Hahella sp. HNIBRBA332: one gene and its partner. Each later gene encodes a partner of the first gene's protein in a complex. Links are inferred from orthologs where the notes say so. Each region holds a gene or a part of one and is shown on either strand. Other genes may lie near its edges. The genes, in order: tsaD and tsaE.

Region 1 (8,410 bases):
AGCTTGCGAGACTGCTTGCGCGCTTCCCATAATCCATATAACACGTTGCTTTTGTGGAATATGGGAGATTCGGGGCTGTTGATGTATTTACTGCGGTCATTGCCAAGCGTGCGACCGCCGAAGGCGATGGTTCTGCCCCGGGTATCCCGGATGGGAAACATAAGGCGGTTTTGGAACATATCGAAGCGATCTTGTTCCTTCTCTATCACCAGGCGCAGTGTGCTGAGCGCCTTGATTAGATTGCGGTCGCTAGAGCCGCTAAGAAATTGACGCTGCGCTGGCGCGAAGCCTATGCCATATAAATCCGCCATTTCGGGAGAGATACCCCGGCGCTTCAGGTACTCCTGAGCGATTCCGCGTAGCGGATGGTTTCCCAGCGCCTGACGAAATGCCGCATCCGCATGTGAGGAGGCGTCATACAAGGATTTGTTTTGGCTGACCTTTTGCTCGGCTGCTCTATCGCGAGGCACTTCCACGCCACAACGTTTCGCCAACTGCTCAACCGCTTCATTAAAGGAAAGGTGTTCTGTTTCCTTGATGAAGTTGATAGCGTCGCCGTGAGCGCCACAGCCATAGCAGTGGTAATGCGCAGGATGATTTTCGTTGTATACGTGAAAGGAGGGAGACTTTTCGTCATGAAAAGGGCAGCGACCTTGGTAGGTTGCGCCAGATTTCTTGAGATTTACCCGTTCCGCAATGAGGCTTGCGAGGTCAACCCGAGAGAGTAAGTCGTCGACAAATGCTTGAGGGATCAGACCGGCCATGACTTTAACCTATTGAATAAGAAAGTCTAGTTGCAGGGAGGCGCCTGCAACCACTCTGACCTGGCGAACTCCTGAAACAGGTCGCCGTAATATTGAGAAACTTCTGGGTGATTAAAATGGTCGCAGAAGAGATCAGGACAAAGCTTTTTTAACTTTCTGCCCGATGACCGCCATATCCGCACGTCCCTGAACCTGTGGTTTCAGGATCGCCATTACCTTCCCCATATCGCGTATCGACTCCGCGCCTGATTCATTTACCGCAGTTTGGATAAATTGATCAAGTTCTTCTTCGCTGAGCGCCTCAGGCAGAAACTCCTGAATTACGTCCAGCTCAAGCTGTTCTTTGGCGGCCAAGTCATCCCGGCCCGCGGCGGAAAATTGAGTGATGGAGTCTTTGCGTTGTTTCGTCATTTTATCCAGAACTTCGAGGACGCGAGCATCATCAACTTCAATGCGTTCGTCCACTTCGATCCGCTTAATGTCGGCCAGAATCAAACGAATAGCGCCAAGGCGATCTTTCTCCTTGCTGCGCATAGCCGATTTCATAGCGTCCGTTAAACTGTCTTTCAATGACATGGCCGAATAGTCTCTGTCCGTATTGGATATTATGAGCGAAGTAGAACTGGAAAATACAAGGCTTGTAAAAACCATAATAACGCCAACAACCCGGCCTCAATAGTATTAAGACCAGGTCAATGCGGGCGTAATTCGATTAATACAGGCGCTCGAAACGTCTTTGTTCGCGTTGAACTTTCTTCGCGTGACGTTTTACAGCTGCAGCCAACTTGCGCTTTCTTTCTGAAGTCGGCTTTTCGTAGAACTCGCGACGACGTACTTCTGAAAGAATTCCTGCCTTTTCGCATGAACGCTTAAAGCGGCGAAGGGCAACGTCAAATGGCTCGTTCTCTTTAATTTTTACGGAAGGCATATCCCCTCTCTATGATCTGCAAAAACCGAATTGGTTAAATTGTGTCAACCTAAATAGGGCGCGCATTGTAATCCTGATAGGCTGTCCTTGTAAAGGTATTGGCCTGTATAAATTCTAACAAATCTGTGCGAGCGGCGCCCAATTTAAAGGTGATTGGGATTGGAATAGTTGCCACGATGGCTATAAGATGCCCGGCTTGGGCGAGCGGCCCAGCTGGTTGCTGCTGCCAGACGTTTGGGCGTTTAGCTGGTTTTTATTGTATTGTCCTGACGTAGACGACAATCAAGAGCGTCCCGATAAGTATGGTGGCCGACCTGTACGGCGATTTGATGATGGCGGAACGGAACATGTTAGTACTGGGCATAGAAACATCCTGCGACGAAACCGGAATTGCGTTGTATGACGGAGAGCGTGGACTGTTGGCTCACACGTTGTACAGTCAGATCAAATTACATGCGGATTATGGTGGCGTAGTGCCTGAGCTGGCCTCTCGTGATCACGTGCGGAAAGTTATTCCTTTGATCGAAGAGGTGCTAAGTCAGGGGGGCGTCACCAAAGGTGATGTCGATGCTATCGCGTATACGGCGGGCCCAGGCTTGGTTGGCGCATTAATGGTGGGGGGCGCAATCGCCTCGGCGCTGGCCTACGCTTTGGATATCCCCACGATTGGCGTTCATCATATGGAAGGGCACTTGCTGGCGCCCATGTTGGAAGAAAATCCACCGGAATTTCCTTTTGTCGCTCTTTTGGTTTCTGGCGGCCATACACAGTTGGTGCGTGTTGATGGCGTCGGCGAATATGAGCTGCTAGGGGAGTCTGTTGACGACGCCGCTGGGGAAGCTTTCGATAAAGTGGCCAAAATGCTTGGCCTGGATTACCCCGGCGGCCCTCAAGTCGCCAAGTTGGCGGAGCAGGGGAATCTGCAGCGCTTTAGATTTCCTCGTCCGATGACGGATCGCCCTGGGTTGGACTTCAGTTTCAGCGGGCTTAAGACGTTTACGTTGAATACGCTTCAGGAGGCGGAAGCCAGTGGTGGCGTTGACGACAATTTGCGCGCAGATGTCGCCGCCTGCTTTCAGGAAGCTGTGGTGGAGACTATGGTGATCAAGTGCCGTCGGGCGCTCAAGCAGACTGGATTGAAACGATTGATCATGGCCGGCGGCGTCAGCGCGAATCGTCGCCTGCGGGAAAAGCTTCAACAAATGGTCAAGGGCGAGAAAGCGCAGGTGTATTATGCCCGGCCGGAATTTTGTACGGATAACGGCGCGATGATCGCTTACGCTGGCTATCAGCGTCTGGCTGCCGGACAAAGAGGAGATCTTGGCGTTGTCGCCACGCCACGCTGGCCTTTAGTGGAATTGCCTTCAATTAAAGGCTAAAGGCGCGGGAGATCAAAGCGAACGCTCTTTGCCCTTGGCCAGATTGATGATGTTCTCTCGGTGTCGAATCAGGATGAACAGCGACAATATGAGGAATAGGGCGAGATGTTCTGGATTAAGTCGCCATGCCACCCAAGGCGCCATTACCGCAGCAGTCAGCGAGGCAAGGGACGAAATTCGCTTCCAATATACGACGGCCGCCCACACTAGCGTCAAAGCGAGAGTTGTCTGCCAGGCCAGCGCCAGTCCCGCTCCCAAAACGGTGGCGACGCCTTTACCTCCCTTGAAATGATGGAATGCCGGCAGCATATGGCCGACAATCGCCGCTACGGCGGTGACGCCTTGTTCATAGGGAGAAAGCCCCAGCATGGCTGCGATGCCGACGGCGGCAGCGCCCTTGGCGGCGTCCCAGAATAGGGTAAGCGCGGCGGGAATAGGGCCGCCGAGGCGGTAAATATTAGTCGCTCCAGGATTTCCGGAGCCCGCTTCGGTGGGATCGGGGAGCTCGAAGTAACGGCATACCCAGTAGGCGCCCATGATGGAGCCGAGCAGGTAGGCGATGGATGTCGCCATAAGAAGTTGAAAAGGATGCTCCATAGGCCCCCTGCAGCTTAAAATAGATCAGACTGCGTAGATTATGAGCCATAATAGAGGTTGCTTGTCTACACCCCTTTGGTCGCTGGGGAGCGCTGCTTCCCCTGTGTATAGATGACGGGCGTATGATTAGGTGTCATGGATACAGTACTTATTGAAGGTTTGCAGGTAGACGCCATAATCGGCGTTTACGAATTTGAGAAGGGATATCAACAACGGCTTTTTGTTGATATCGAGCTGGGATGCGATATTTCTGGCGCCGCGCGTGAGGATAACCTTGATCTCACCTTGAATTACGCAGCTGTCAGCGAGCGTTTGCGTGAGTATGCCGCAGCCAGTCGCTTTCAGCTTATTGAGACTCTGGCGGAGCGGTTTGCTGAATTGCTGCAGAAAGAGTTTGGCGCGCCCTGGTTGCGTCTGACGATCCGAAAGCCCGGCGCTGTCGCGGAAGCGCGTAGCGTGGGAGTAAGAATTGAAAGAGGAGCTCGCAAGAGTGGTTAAAGTGGTTGTTGGTATTGGCAGCAATATCGACCCGGATAAGAATATTGCTCTGGCGCTGGATGCACTGGACGCACACTTTCAGGATCTGCGTTTATCGCCTGTATATGAGTCGGAAGCGATTGGGTTCACTGGCGACGCCTTTATCAATTTGGTGGCGGCGTTTTACACCGAGGAGCCGGTTGGCGCAGTGCAGCGGACCTTGAAGCAGATTGAAGCTAGCAGCGGGCGTACTGGATTGGAATCCAAGCATTCTGGGCGCACGCTGGATATCGATATCCTTACCTATGGGGATGTTGTAGGGGTAGTGGAGGGGATTGCCCTTCCGCGAGGCGAAATAACCGAGAATGCTTATGTTTTGCTGCCACTGGCGGAACTTGAGCCCAATGAGCGCCATCCAGCCTTGAAGGTCTCCTATGCGGAGTTGTGGGAAAAGTACGATCGCGCCCAGCAACTTCACAGGGTCACGTTTAGTTGGCGCGATCAGACTTTCTAGCGGAACCGGGGAAAGTTAGCTCCCGGAACCGTTGGCTTTGCGGAATTTCTCTACCAGTGCGGCGCTGGATGGGTCAAGCGCATCTGTCGACGCGCCGGTGTCCAGCAGCATGGGCAATATACTGTCGCTGAGTTGTTTGCCCAGCTCTACGCCCCACTGATCAAAAGAATTCAAATTCCAGATAACTCCCTGCACGAAAACTTTTTGTTCATACAAAGCGATCAGTGCGCCGAGCGTATGCGGATTGATTTCTTCCATCACCAGCGTGTTGCTGGGACGGTTGCCAGGAATCACTTTATGAGGCGCCAGCTCGTCTGCACGCTCTGATGACATGCCTGCGTCAAGCAGTTCCTGACGCGCTTTCTCAAGAGACTTGCCGCACATTAATGCCTGACTTTGCGCAAAGCAATTGGAGGCCAGCATGGCGTGATGGCGTCCGGCGGGCTTGTGGGATCTCAGCGGAAGTATGAAGTCCGCTGGCGTCCAGCGTGTGCCTTGATGCAGTAACTGGTGATAGGCATGCTGGCCGTTAGTGCCAGCGCCGCCCCAGATAATCGGGCCTGTGGCGTAGTCGACGCTAACCCCTGCGCGATTGACGCCTTTGCCGTTGCTTTCCATATCAACCTGTTGCAGGTGCGCAGGAAGATTCTCAAGCGTCTGGTCATAGGGCAGGATAACGTAGCTGTCCGCGCCCAGGAAATTGTGATACCAGATGCCCAGCATGCCCATCAATACCGGCATATTTTGCTCAAGCGGCGCTGTTTTGAAATGCTGATCCATGGCTTCTGCACCGGCGAGCAAATCTCTGAAGGCTTTCATACCAACCTGCAGCGCAATGGGCAAACCAATGGCGGACCATAATGAGTAGCGTCCACCCACCCAGTCCCACATCGGGAATACATTTTCCGCGTCGATACCGAAATCACGGGCGCGCTGTACGTTGCTGGAAACTGCGACAAAATGCTTGCTCAGTCCCGCTTCAGAACCGCCTTCGCGTAAATACCATTCGCGAGCGGTCATGGAGTTCGCCAGTGTCTCCTGAGTCGTGAAAGACTTGGACTGGACGATGAACAAGGTGGTTTCTGGATTCAGGTTCTCAAGGGTGTAGGCAATATCAGAGCCGTCCACATTGGAGACGAAATGGCAGCGGATGTTTTCCTGCCAATAAGGACGCAGTGCTTCCACTGCAACGCGAGGCCCCAGGTAAGAACCACCGATGCCGATACTGACGACATCGTTGATCGGCTTGCCGCTATACCCTAACCATTCGCCGCGGTGAACCTTGCTGACGAACTGCTCCATTTGCGCCAGGGCGCTGCGGATTTCTGGTTTGATATCCTGGCCATCCACCAGCACTGGCGTATCGGAGCTGTCACGTAGTGCGGTATGGAGAACCGCGCGACCTTCCGTATGGTTGATTGGCTCGCCAGCGAACATAGCGTCGATGGACTTTCTCATCCCTGCGTCTTCAGCCAGTTTTACCAGCATTTCAAGCGTGGCGGAGTTTGCTCTATTCTTGGAGTAGTCCAGAGTGAGCCCCGCCGCACTGAGAGAGTAGCTTTGAACTCTAGCGGGATCGCGGTGAAAGTAATCCAGAATATGGTCGTTGGCGGTGTCTGCAGCATGTTGCTGCAATGCCCGCCAGCTTTCTTTAGCCTTATCGTTAAGCGTTTGAGGCGTGTCTTGCATTGTTTTGAATTTCCTTGGGATTGATGATGGATATCAACCTAGGTGTACGCTGATGTTGTCGATAAGCCTTGTCGTTCCCAGATAGGCTGCCGCAAGTATCGTAATGTCGCTGTCGCTGGCGACAGCCGGAGACAGAGTGTCGCTGTTCACGATATTGAAGTAGTCAGGAACGAAGCCGGCTTCTGTCAGTTTATTGTTGGCTTCTGCGCTGATAGCGGCAAAGTCCTTGTCGCCATTTTCGATCTGCTCCGCACTTTCTTGCAGGAGCTTGTACAGCAATGGCGCCGTTTGGCGTTGTTCGGCGGAAAGGTAGCCATTGCGGGAGCTCATCGCCAGACCGTCCGCTTCCCTCAGGGTTGGGCCGCTCTCAATGACGATGGGGAGATATAGGTCGCGGGTCATTTTGCGGATGACCGCCAATTGCTGAAAGTCTTTTTCACCAAATATGGCGACATCCGGCTGCACCATGTTGAACAGCATGGATACGACGGTCGTGACGCCAGTAAAGTGCCCGGGACGGCTGGCGCCGCAGTGAAGCTCGCTCAGCGCCGGTGTAATGACTTTGGTGTGGCGCTCCAATCCCTCGGGGTACAGCTGATTGACTTCCGGAGTGAACAAAAGATGGTTGCCGGCGGCGACCAACTTTTCTTTGTCTGCGTCCAGGGTTCTCGGATACTTATCCAGATCCTCGTTTGCCCCGAATTGCAGCGGGTTAACAAAAATGGAAGTCACCACATAGTCGCACACCTCCTTGGCTTGTTTGACAAGGCTGACGTGTCCCGCGTGCAAATTGCCCATAGTGGGCACCAGTCCGATGCGTTTCCCTTGCGTGCGCTGCTGCCGGATTGCGGCGCGCAGGTCTTTAATCCTGTGGATGGTGATCATATGTTGAAGCTGTGCTCCTCCGCCGGAAATGCGCCGCTCTTAACGGCTTCCACGTAACCCTTAAACGCTACTTGAATAGAATCGGAACCGGCAAGGAAGTTTTTGACGAACTTCGGTTTTTTGCCTGCGCCGACTCCTAAAAGATCGTGCATAACCAGTACTTGCCCGTCAGTGTATGGGCCTGCTCCAATGCCGACGACCGGCGCGCAGACTTCTTCCGTCAATTGCTTGGCGAGCTTGGTAGGTACGCATTCCAGCAATAATATGTCAGCGCCGGCTTGTTCCAAAGCCTTGGCGTCTTCCAGCATCAACTGGGCCTGGCTTGCTTCTTTGCCTTGCACTTTGTAGCCGCCGAACTTGTTGACGGATTGCGGCGTTAGCCCCAAATGAGCGCATACTGGGACGCCTTGGCGGGAAAGATGGGCAATGGCGTCACAAAGCCAGGCTCCGCCTTCCAGTTTCACCATGTGCGCGCCCGCCTGCATGAGCTGCTTGGCCCCGGCCATAGCCTGCTCTGGCGTGCCGTAACTCATAAAAGGCATGTCGGCGATGATAAACGCGTTGCGCGCGCCGCGTTTGACCGACGCCGTATGGTAAACCATGTCTTCCAGGCGAACTGGAACTGTGCTGTCGTGACCCTGTAAAACCATGCCGAGCGAATCGCCGACCAATATTACCTCAACGCCTGCCTGATCCATTTCGTAGGCGAAGGTGGCGTCGTAGGCGGTCATTACCGCGAATTTTTCGGATTTTTTCTTGAGGTCCAGGAGGGTGCTCAGAGTGATGGACATGCAATCATCCTGTACTGTTGGAGGCAATAGACTAAATGGAAACCTGACGTGAATAAAGTCCCGGATGCGTTGAGGCGTCGTTGCGCCCTACTGAATACGCTCAATGCCTTCTTGCGGTAAGGTCGCAAGCAGGGCGGATATCGATCCGATGCCCGGAATGACGCAGTTCGGCGCAATTTCAGCTAGGGGAATTATAACGAAGTTACGTTCGTGCATGGCGTAGTGAGGTATGGTCAGTACGTCGCTGTCGATGACTTGTTCGCCAAATAACAGCAAATCCAGGTCCAGGGTTCTGGGGCTCCAGCGCTCGCCTTGGCGTACGCGGCCTTGATTGTTCTCGATCGTCTGTAGCTCACGCAACAGGGCGAGAGGCTCCAGACTGGTTT
Region 2 (8,424 bases), 6.3 Mb from region 1 along the record:
CACGCCATGGATTGTTGGGGCGGTGCGGTATCCTGCATAAGTATTTGTGAAATCGCCGGTTTTGAACTTAACTATCAATATAAAAGTAGTTAATAGTGACTGCCTTGTCACTTCAGCAGAGAATGTTCCTGGTATGCTTTTAATTCTTGGAGTGATCGTCGTTCTGGCCAGCGTGTTGGGCGGATATGTGTTGTCGCACGGGGAACTGGCCGCCCTGTGGCAGCCTTTCGAGTTAATTATCATCTGCGGCGCGGCGTTTGGCGCCTTTCTTATTTCCAACCCCTTCAAAGTCATCAAACAGATCCTTCAATCCATTCCGAAAATGATCATGGGGTCGCCCTTCAATCGGGTAGTGTATATGGATCTGCTCAGTTTGATGTACGACCTGTTTGATAAAGCGCGGCGCTCCGGCGTTATGGCGATAGAAGCGGACGTGGACGATCCTCTCAACAGTGAAATTTTCAATCGTTATCCCGCCATTGTGCGCATGGATAAACTGCGTGATTTCATTACCGATTATCTGCGCATAGTGAGCACCGGCAATATGGCTCCCCATGAGTTAGAGGGCTTGATGGACATGGAGCTGGAAACCCGGATGCAGGAGCTGGAGAAGCCCGCCGATGCAGTTAATCGTGTGGCTGACGCCCTGCCAGGGTTCGGGATTGTCGCCGCCGTATTGGGGATCGTAATCACGATGAAATCTCTGGGAGGACCGCCTGATGAATTGGGTGTGCATGTCGCCGCCGCTCTGGTTGGGACCTTTCTGGGGATCTTGGCGGCCTATGGGTTTGTCGGCCCCGCCTCTCACGCGATGCATAACTTGGCGGCGCAGGAAATCAAAGCCTATGAGTGCGTCAAGGTCAGCATACTGGCGACCATGACCGGCCTGGCGCCGCAGTTGGCTATCGAATTTGGACGCAAGGCCCTGAACTCGGACGTACGTCCGAGTTTTCAGGAACTTAACGATTACGTCCGCTCCAAATAGGTGGCGGCGGTCATGTCTGAAGCGCACTGGGTGGAGTGTAAAGGAGGTGGGGCATGATGGAGGAACGCCCGCCGATTATCGTCCGTCGCGTCCGCAAAGGTCATCACGCCCACGGCGGCGCCTGGAAGGTGGCGTTCGCGGATTTCGCCACTGCCATGATGGCGTTTTTCCTGGTGTTATGGCTGAGCGAGGCCGCCACTGAAGATCAGAAAGAAGCGATCTCTGGTTATTTCACCGATCCTGTTGGTTTTGAACAAGGCGGCAGCCCTTATGTAATCGACCTCGAAGGCAGTGTCACGGTTACTGTGACTCAAGATACCGCCGGTAAGCCGCAGGATCAGCCAGATGTGCGCATGCGTGAGGACACTATTCAGGACCTCGCGGCGCAACTTGAACAGCAGAAGCTGACCCGGCTGATGCAGGAAATCATGACGCAGATAGAGAAAAACCCCAAATTGAATGCATTCAAGGATCAGCTATTGCTGGATATCACGGATGAAGGCTTGCGTATTCAGATAGTCGACAAACGGCAACGCCCGATGTTCGACAGCGGCCGCTCAGAACTCAGACCCTACTTCGAAGATATTTTGTTCGAACTGGCGAAAAGCATCGCTAAAGTCAGGAATAAGATCAGCGTTTCCGGCCATACCGATGCTCAGCCTTTTCTGGGCAGAGACAACTACAGTAATTGGGAGCTTTCGGCGGACCGAGCCAATGCCGCGCGCCGCGCCTTGGTGGAAGGAGGGCTGCCGGAGGGGCGCATGGCGCGGGTGGTCGGATTGGCGTCCTCTGTGCTGTTTGATGAAAAAGAGCCCTATAACCCGGTCAATCGCCGCATTTCTATTTTAGTCCTGAATAAAAAGACGCAAGAGGATATCGAAGACGCTGAACATGCTGACAGCGCCTATTCCACGCCAGATTTACTGGAAGAGCTGGATCGTACTCTGGACCGACAGGGCCGCAAACCAGAATTTGATCCAGACAAAGATCTGCCCGTAGACGATAAGCCCGCGCCGAACGCAGACGGATTGACCTGGTGATCAGCCTTACAAGTTCTCCTCGTGGATGTCCTGCTCCTGCAGTGACTCTCTGATGCGTAGAAAGCTCTCCATCCGGCTGGCGAGAATCTCGCCGCTTTCCTGCGCTGACTGCAGGGCGCAGCCGGGCTCCTGGATATGCCGGCAGTTACGGAAGCGGCAATGGCCCAGATGAGGACGAAATTCGACGAAGCCGTCCTCCAGGGTGCGCTCATCAATATGCCACAAGCCGAACTCCCGGATGCCAGGGGAGTCGATCAAATCGCCGCCGGACGGAAGGTGAAACAATTTGGCTGTAGTAGTGGTGTGCGTGCCTTTGCGAACATTTTCTGAGAGGTCGCCAACTTTAACGTCCTCGTCCGGCAGCAGCATTTTGATCAATGAGGATTTCCCAACCCCTGATTGCCCCACAAAGATGCTGGTCTTATGGGCAAGGTGTTGCTTGAGGTCATCCAGGCCGGATTGAGTGTTAGTGGATGCGTCGATCCATTCGTAGCCCAATTGCTGGTATTGATCCTTGAACTGTTGCAGTGTGTCGCGGTTGGCGTCGTTGATCAGATCCTGCTTATTAAGAATGATCAGCGGGGGAATGCCAACGGCTTCGGACGCCACCAGATAGCGATCAACCAGATTGTGATGAGGCTCAGGCTCCGCGGCTATGACGATTAGAATCTGATCAATGTTGGCGGCGATAGGCTTCAGCTGACCGAATTTGTCTGGGCGCTTTAAAGCCGACTCGCGGGGTTGTCTGGCGACAATGACGCCGGAATTGTCCGGGGCGGCCCGCCAGATCACTTGGTCGCCAGTGACCAGGGAGTCAATATTGGCGCGAACGTAACAGCGAAATATCTGACCTGCGTGAGGCGGCTCCAGCGCTTCGACCGCCAGTTGCTGGCCGTAATGGGCGATGATCAGCCCCTCTTGCTCCGCTGACAGTTCTCCTCCGCTCAGTTGACTTTCCAGTTGCGTTTCCTTGCGGGTTGCACGTTTGGTGCGCTCGTCCTGGATCTTCTGGATACGCCATTTTTGCTGTTTGCTGAGTTTTCGCTTCGCCATAATAGGGGGGCTTAACTATCCTATGAACTACACTAGTTTAATATACAGCCTGATGGCCTCGGGTATGCATGCTGCTGGCGACGTAAGGCTTACAAACGGTTATGGATGCCGCTACACTGCCTGATTTTTCTGATGTCGCCGTTTGACGCCGGTGCTACTGTAAAACGATGGAGAAGTTATGTCACGTCGCGATAACCTGATTTGGATCGACTTGGAGATGACCGGGCTGGATCCTGACTCGGACCGAATTATTGAAATGGCGGTGATCGTTACCACCAGCAACCTGGAATTGGTCGCCGAAGGACCGGTTATCGCAGTGCATCAGCCAGACAGCGTTATGGCGCTGATGGATGACTGGAATCGTAATACACATGGGACCAGTGGTCTGACGGACCGGGTCAAGGCCAGCACAATCGGAGAAGCTGAGGCGGAAAAACAGATGCTGGATTTTCTGGCGCAGCATGTGGATGCAGGTTGCTCTCCCATGTGCGGCAACTCCATTGGACAGGACCGCCGCTTTCTGGCCCGTTATATGAAGGACCTGGAGAAATTTTTCCATTACCGCAATCTGGATGTCAGTACGTTGAAAGAGCTGGCCCGTCGCTGGCGGCCGGAAGTGGCTGCGGGCATCAAGAAAAAAGGCTCGCATCAGGCGTTGGAGGACATCAGAGAGTCTGTAGAAGAATTGCGTTACTACCGCGAACACTTCCTGCGTTTAACGGACTGAATATTTTTCCGCTTCCTGCCGCTCCGTTGCATCCGCGAGCGGCTCGCCATGTCGCGCCAGCGCCCAGCGCACATGCTCCTGAACGATGGCGGAAGGGTGCGATAACTTATCCTTCAATGCGGCAATAATCTCTGGCGACGTCGGCGCATTGCCCAGCGCCACAGCGATATTGCGCAGCCAGCTTTCATGTCCTGTGCGACGTATCGCAGATCCTTCGGTGTTGCTGAGGAATTCTTCCTCTGTCCATGCAAATAACTCCAGTAATTCCGCGCTGTCGAGACGATGGCGGGGCGAGAAGTCCTTTTCGCCGGTAAGTCGGGAAAACTTGTTCCAGGGGCAAACCATTTGGCAATCGTCGCAGCCAAAGATGCGGTTGCCCATCATCGGGCGGAGTTCTTCGGGTATTTCGCCCTTAAGCTCTATCGTTAGATAGGAAATGCAGCGCCGTGCGTCCAGAACATTGGGCGCCACAAATGCTTTAGTGGGGCATAAATCCAGGCAGGCGCTGCAACTTCCACAATGGTTTTTGGGGTAGGGCGGGTCGACGGGCAGGGGCAGGTCAGTGAACAGCTCGCCAAGGAAGAAGTAAGATCCCGCTTTGGGGTTGATCAGCATGGTGTTTTTGCCGATCCAGCCCAGCCCAGCCTTTTGCGCCAACGCCCGTTCCAGCACCGGCGCGCTGTCGACGAAGACCCGATAGGCGGACTCCGCAATTTCTTCCTGGATGCGCTTGCCCAGCTGGGCGAGGCGTTTACGCATAAGTTTGTGATAGTCTCTGCCGACGGCGTAGCGGGAGACGTAGGCGGATTGGTCTTGCTCCAGGAGTGCTTGCGCTACCCCTTTGCTTTCCGGCCAATAGTCCATGCGCACACTGATGACGCGCAGTGTGCCGGGCAGCAGTTCCGCTGGACGACTGCGCTTGTCGCCATGGTCGGCCATATATCCCATGGAGCCATGATAGCCCTTGCTCAGCCAGTCTTTGAGCGCATCTTCGTGGCGGCCGAGATTCACATCAGTGACGCCGCACTGCTGAAATCCCAGCTCTTGCGCCCATCCTTTGATGTCGCCCGCCAACTGGTTAAGTTGAGATTGGCTGTAAGTATCGTTCGTCATAAGTTACCGCTTTAATCCAGGGGGCTATTGTGACACATCGGCGCATGGTTGTTTACGAAATGGTCTTTTTCGAGTATTTTGCTAAAATTTACATATGTATAGCGCTATTAATTGAAGTGGATTCTTGAAATGTCACCTGCGCGGGTTTCCCATCCTATGTCGAAGGGCCTATACACGGCGGCGCAAGTGCGTCAGCTCGACGCGTTGGCCATACAGTCCATGGCGGCTGAAAACGGCTATGAACTGATGCAACGGGCGGGGCGTTCGGCGTTTCGCGCGCTGATGCGTCGTTGGCCTGAGGCGGCGAGATTGACTCTTTTCTGCGGTGGCGGCAATAACGGCGGCGATGGCTATGTGGTGGCCGAACTGGCGCGCCGTCATCACTTACAGGTCGAAGTATTCGCGTTGAGCGATCCTCAGAAATTGCAAGGTGAGGCGTCCCAGGCCTATGCGAGTTGCCGCGCGGCCGGTGTTGACGTGGCTATGTGGTCCCCTGATTCTTCTATAAGTGGCGACCTCGTGGTCGACGCTATGCTGGGGACCGGACTATCCGGCGCGGTGCGCGCTGACTATGCAGCGGCGATTAACGCCATCAATGCGGCCGGCAAGCCGATCATCGCCTTGGATATTCCCTCCGGCTTGTGCGCGGACACCGGTATGCCTCTGGGGGCAACCGTGAACGCGGCGATGACGGTGACCTTTATCGGTACGAAGCGGGGGTTGCTGACAGGCGAGGCGCCTGACTATGCCGGCGAGCTTGTGTTTGACGACCTGGATGTTCCCGCTGACATTTACAGTAAGATCCCGGCGGCCTGCCGACGTTCTGATTTTTCACAGGCTGTCGACTTAATGCCTGTTAGAATGCCATCGTCGCACAAAGGTATGTTTGGCCGAGTTCTAGTGGTTGGCGGCGATACTGGTTTTGGCGGGGCGGCGATCATGGCGGCGGAAGCAGCTTATCGCGCTGGTTGTGGCCTGGTGTCCTGCGCCACCCGCGCCGCACATGTTGGCGCAGGGCTATCTCGACTACCCGAAGTCATGTTTCGGGAAATCAACAGTCGGGGAGAGCTGTTGGCCATGCTGGAGTTGGCGGATGTGGTCGCCCTGGGCCCTGGGTTAGGCAAAGAGCCTTGGGGACAAATGTGCCTGCAAACATGCCTCGACGCTGACAAACCTATGGTCGTCGACGCTGACGCCCTGAATATGATCGCCACTCGTAAGCATCGGCTCAATCCGCGCTCTTTAATGACGCCGCATCCAGGAGAGGCGGCGCGTTTGCTGGAGTGCTCGGTGGCGGAGGTGATGCGGGATCGCTTTGCGGCGGCGCGAGATTTGGCGAAGGCCTATAATTGTCATGTTTTATTGAAGGGCGTAGGGACAGTGCTGGCGGCGCCGGATCAAGACGAACTGGTGGTCGTACAGGCGGGCAACCCGGGAATGGCGTGCGGCGGTATGGGCGATGTGTTAACGGGCCTTGCGGCGGGATTATTGGCGCAGGGCATGACTCCATTGGCGGCGGCTGAACTGGCGGCGGCCTGGCATGGCGCGGCGGCGGACTCCGCGACGGAAAGTGTAGCGCAGGCCTCTCTAATGGCCGGCGACTTATTAAAGCAGTTAGGGGCGGTAATGCGTGAGGCGACGGTATGACGCAGATGCTTTCATCCAGGCAGGTAGTGGCTCCTGATGAAGAGGCGATGGCGGTATTGGGCGATGAGTTGTCGCAATGCTTTGCTGCGCCCGGCGTGGTCTATTTGCAAGGACAATTAGGCGCGGGCAAAACCACGCTGACGCGCGCCATGATGCGTGGCATGGGATATTCAGGTTTGGTTAAGAGTCCCACCTATACTCTGGTCGAACCTTATCAGTTGGAAGATAAGCTGGTTTTTCATTTTGACCTGTATCGATTAGCGGACCCGGAGGAGCTGGAGTTTCTCGGCATCCGCGACTATTTCCATGAAAATTCGATTTGTTTGGTGGAGTGGCCTGATAAAGGCGCTCCATTGTTGCCGGAGCCTGACCTGACGGTGGATATTCAAGTGTTGATGAAAGGCCGCAGAATCAAACTGCTGGCGCACACCACGCGAGGCTGTCAGTGGCTGGAGGCGTATGATGCAAAGCAGCAGTCCCGGGAGTAACGACTATACTGGGCAATGAGGTTTACAAGATGACAGTAGCGCTCAGACTGATATTACTCAGTGTGATACTGATTTCTTCCATTGCAGGAGCGGCCACGGTCAGTAATGTCCGTGTCTGGCCGGCGCCGGACCATACTCGTTTGGTTTTTGATATGAGTGGACCAGTGGATCACAAGGTGTTCGCTTTGTCGAAACCGGATCGACTGGTGATTGATATTTCGCAGGCTACTTTGGAGACTGACTTTTCTGCCGTCAGTTACGAAGGGACGCCAATTCAACGCATCCGTAGCGCCCGTCGCGGCGCCAAGGATTTGCGCGTCGTGCTGGACCTTAGGGAGGGCGTGAATCCGAAAAGTTTCGCGTTGCAGCCGAATGACCAATATGGACATCGTTTGGTTATCGATCTGTATGGATCGGGAGGCGCGCAGCAGGTCAAGAAGCAGGCTGATGATCATACGCAGAAGCGCGATATTGTGGTTGTGATCGACGCCGGCCATGGTGGTGAAGACCCGGGAGCCCTTGGTCCTAAAGGCGTTCGCGAGAAGGACGTGGTGCTCGCGATTTCACGTGAGTTGCAGGCGTTGTTGGATCAAGAGCGTGGCTTTTCCAGTCGTCTGACGCGTAAAGGCGATTACTTTGTGCCTTTGCGCAACCGTACTGCGCTGGCTCGTGAATATAACGCCGACTTGCTGGTTTCCGTGCATGCGGACGCCTTCAAGAGCCCGGATGCTAATGGCGCCTCCGTGTATGCGCTTTCCAAACGCGGCGCCACCAGTGAAACGGCGCGTTGGCTGGCGGAGAAGGAAAATACGTCTGACTTGATTGGCGGTGTTGGCGGGGTGAGCCTGGAGGATAAGGATCAGGTGCTGGCCGGCGTGTTGTTGGACCTGTCCATGACCGCCAGCCTGAAGGCCAGCCTTACTGTGGGCGACAGCGTGTTGAGGTCTGTAGGCGGCGTATCTCGTCTGCATAAGAAAAGAGTGGAGCAGGCGGGGTTCGTGGTGTTGAAGTCCCCGGATATTCCCTCCATCCTGGTGGAGACGGGGTTTATCTCCAACCCCTCCGAAGCTCAGCGACTGAAAACCAGTAAGTACCAAAAGAAAATTGCAGCGGCAATATATGGTGGGCTGCAAAAGTATTTTGTCGATGCGCCGCCGCCGGGTACCTTGCTGGCTTGGAAAAAGCAGTCAGGGCAAGGCAAGTTGGGGCAGACATATGTCATCGAGAAGGGCGATACGCTCAGCAGCATCGCCCAGAGAAACAACATCAGTCTTAACGATCTGATGAGTCATAACGGGCTGACTACCGAGTCTCTGCGGATTGGCCAGGTCCTGATAATTCCTACTACCTGATCACGCCTCGCTCCGATAA

Evidence for each region.
Region 2: the proteins of tsaD (region 1) and tsaE are in contact, whole or in part, in a crystal structure (PDB 6N9A), measured with the Thermotoga maritima proteins. The link is inferred for Hahella sp. HNIBRBA332 from one-to-one orthologs. Residues at the interface, in WP_004082750.1 of Thermotoga maritima: Cys10, Asp11, Arg49, His50, Leu82, Gly84, Gly135, Gly136, Glu154, Thr155, Leu156, Asp157, Asp158, Ser159, Glu162, Asp165, Lys166, Arg169, Leu170, Tyr175, Lys213, Thr214, Leu217, Tyr218, Gln221, Arg222, Asn324; in WP_004082108.1 of Thermotoga maritima: Leu37, Gly38, Lys46, Lys57, Val59, Lys60, Ser61, Thr63, Phe64, Thr65, Leu66, Met67, Val69, Pro71, Tyr82, Arg83, Leu84, Asp86, Asp88, Phe89, Asp93, Ile128, Asp130, Glu131, Arg134.

The regions. Positions count from the first base shown.
Region 1 is NZ_CP132203.1:6,493,790-6,502,199, forward strand. Bases 1,283-4,055 are described here. They hold tsaD (tRNA (adenosine(37)-N6)-threonylcarbamoyltransferase complex transferase subunit TsaD), read left to right. Parts: upstream 1,283-2,039; coding sequence 2,040-3,071; downstream 3,072-4,055. Other genes in these bases: O5O45_RS28850 (GatB/YqeY domain-containing protein), read right to left, coding at 1,283-1,340; rpsU (30S ribosomal protein S21), read right to left, coding at 1,477-1,692; plsY (glycerol-3-phosphate 1-O-acyltransferase PlsY), read right to left, coding at 3,084-3,668; folB (dihydroneopterin aldolase), read left to right, coding at 3,804-4,055. Also shown: dnaG (DNA primase), read right to left, coding at 1-764; more of O5O45_RS28850, read right to left, coding at 897-1,282; more of folB, read left to right, coding at 4,056-4,166; folK (2-amino-4-hydroxy-6-hydroxymethyldihydropteridine diphosphokinase), read left to right, coding at 4,138-4,659; pgi (glucose-6-phosphate isomerase), read right to left, coding at 4,675-6,348; panC (pantoate--beta-alanine ligase), read right to left, coding at 6,382-7,233; panB (3-methyl-2-oxobutanoate hydroxymethyltransferase), read right to left, coding at 7,230-8,024; folK (2-amino-4-hydroxy-6-hydroxymethyldihydropteridine diphosphokinase), read right to left, coding at 8,112-8,410.
Region 2 is NZ_CP132203.1:201,503-209,926, forward strand. What follows is about bases 5,525-8,311. They hold tsaE (tRNA (adenosine(37)-N6)-threonylcarbamoyltransferase complex ATPase subunit type 1 TsaE), read left to right. Parts: upstream 5,525-6,570; coding sequence 6,571-7,053; downstream 7,054-8,311. Other genes in these bases: O5O45_RS01075 (NAD(P)H-hydrate dehydratase), read left to right, coding at 5,525-6,565; O5O45_RS01085 (N-acetylmuramoyl-L-alanine amidase), read left to right, coding at 7,083-8,311. In the rest of the region: O5O45_RS01045 (HDOD domain-containing protein), read right to left, coding at 1-38; flagellar motor stator protein MotA, read left to right, coding at 134-985; flagellar motor protein MotB, read left to right, coding at 1,039-2,025; small ribosomal subunit biogenesis GTPase RsgA, read right to left, coding at 2,032-3,078; orn (oligoribonuclease), read left to right, coding at 3,257-3,805; tRNA epoxyqueuosine(34) reductase QueG, read right to left, coding at 3,794-4,918; more of O5O45_RS01075, read left to right, coding at 5,075-5,524; more of O5O45_RS01085, read left to right, coding at 8,312-8,405. UniProt on the Escherichia coli protein: Required for the formation of a threonylcarbamoyl group on adenosine at position 37 (t(6)A37) in tRNAs that read codons beginning with adenine.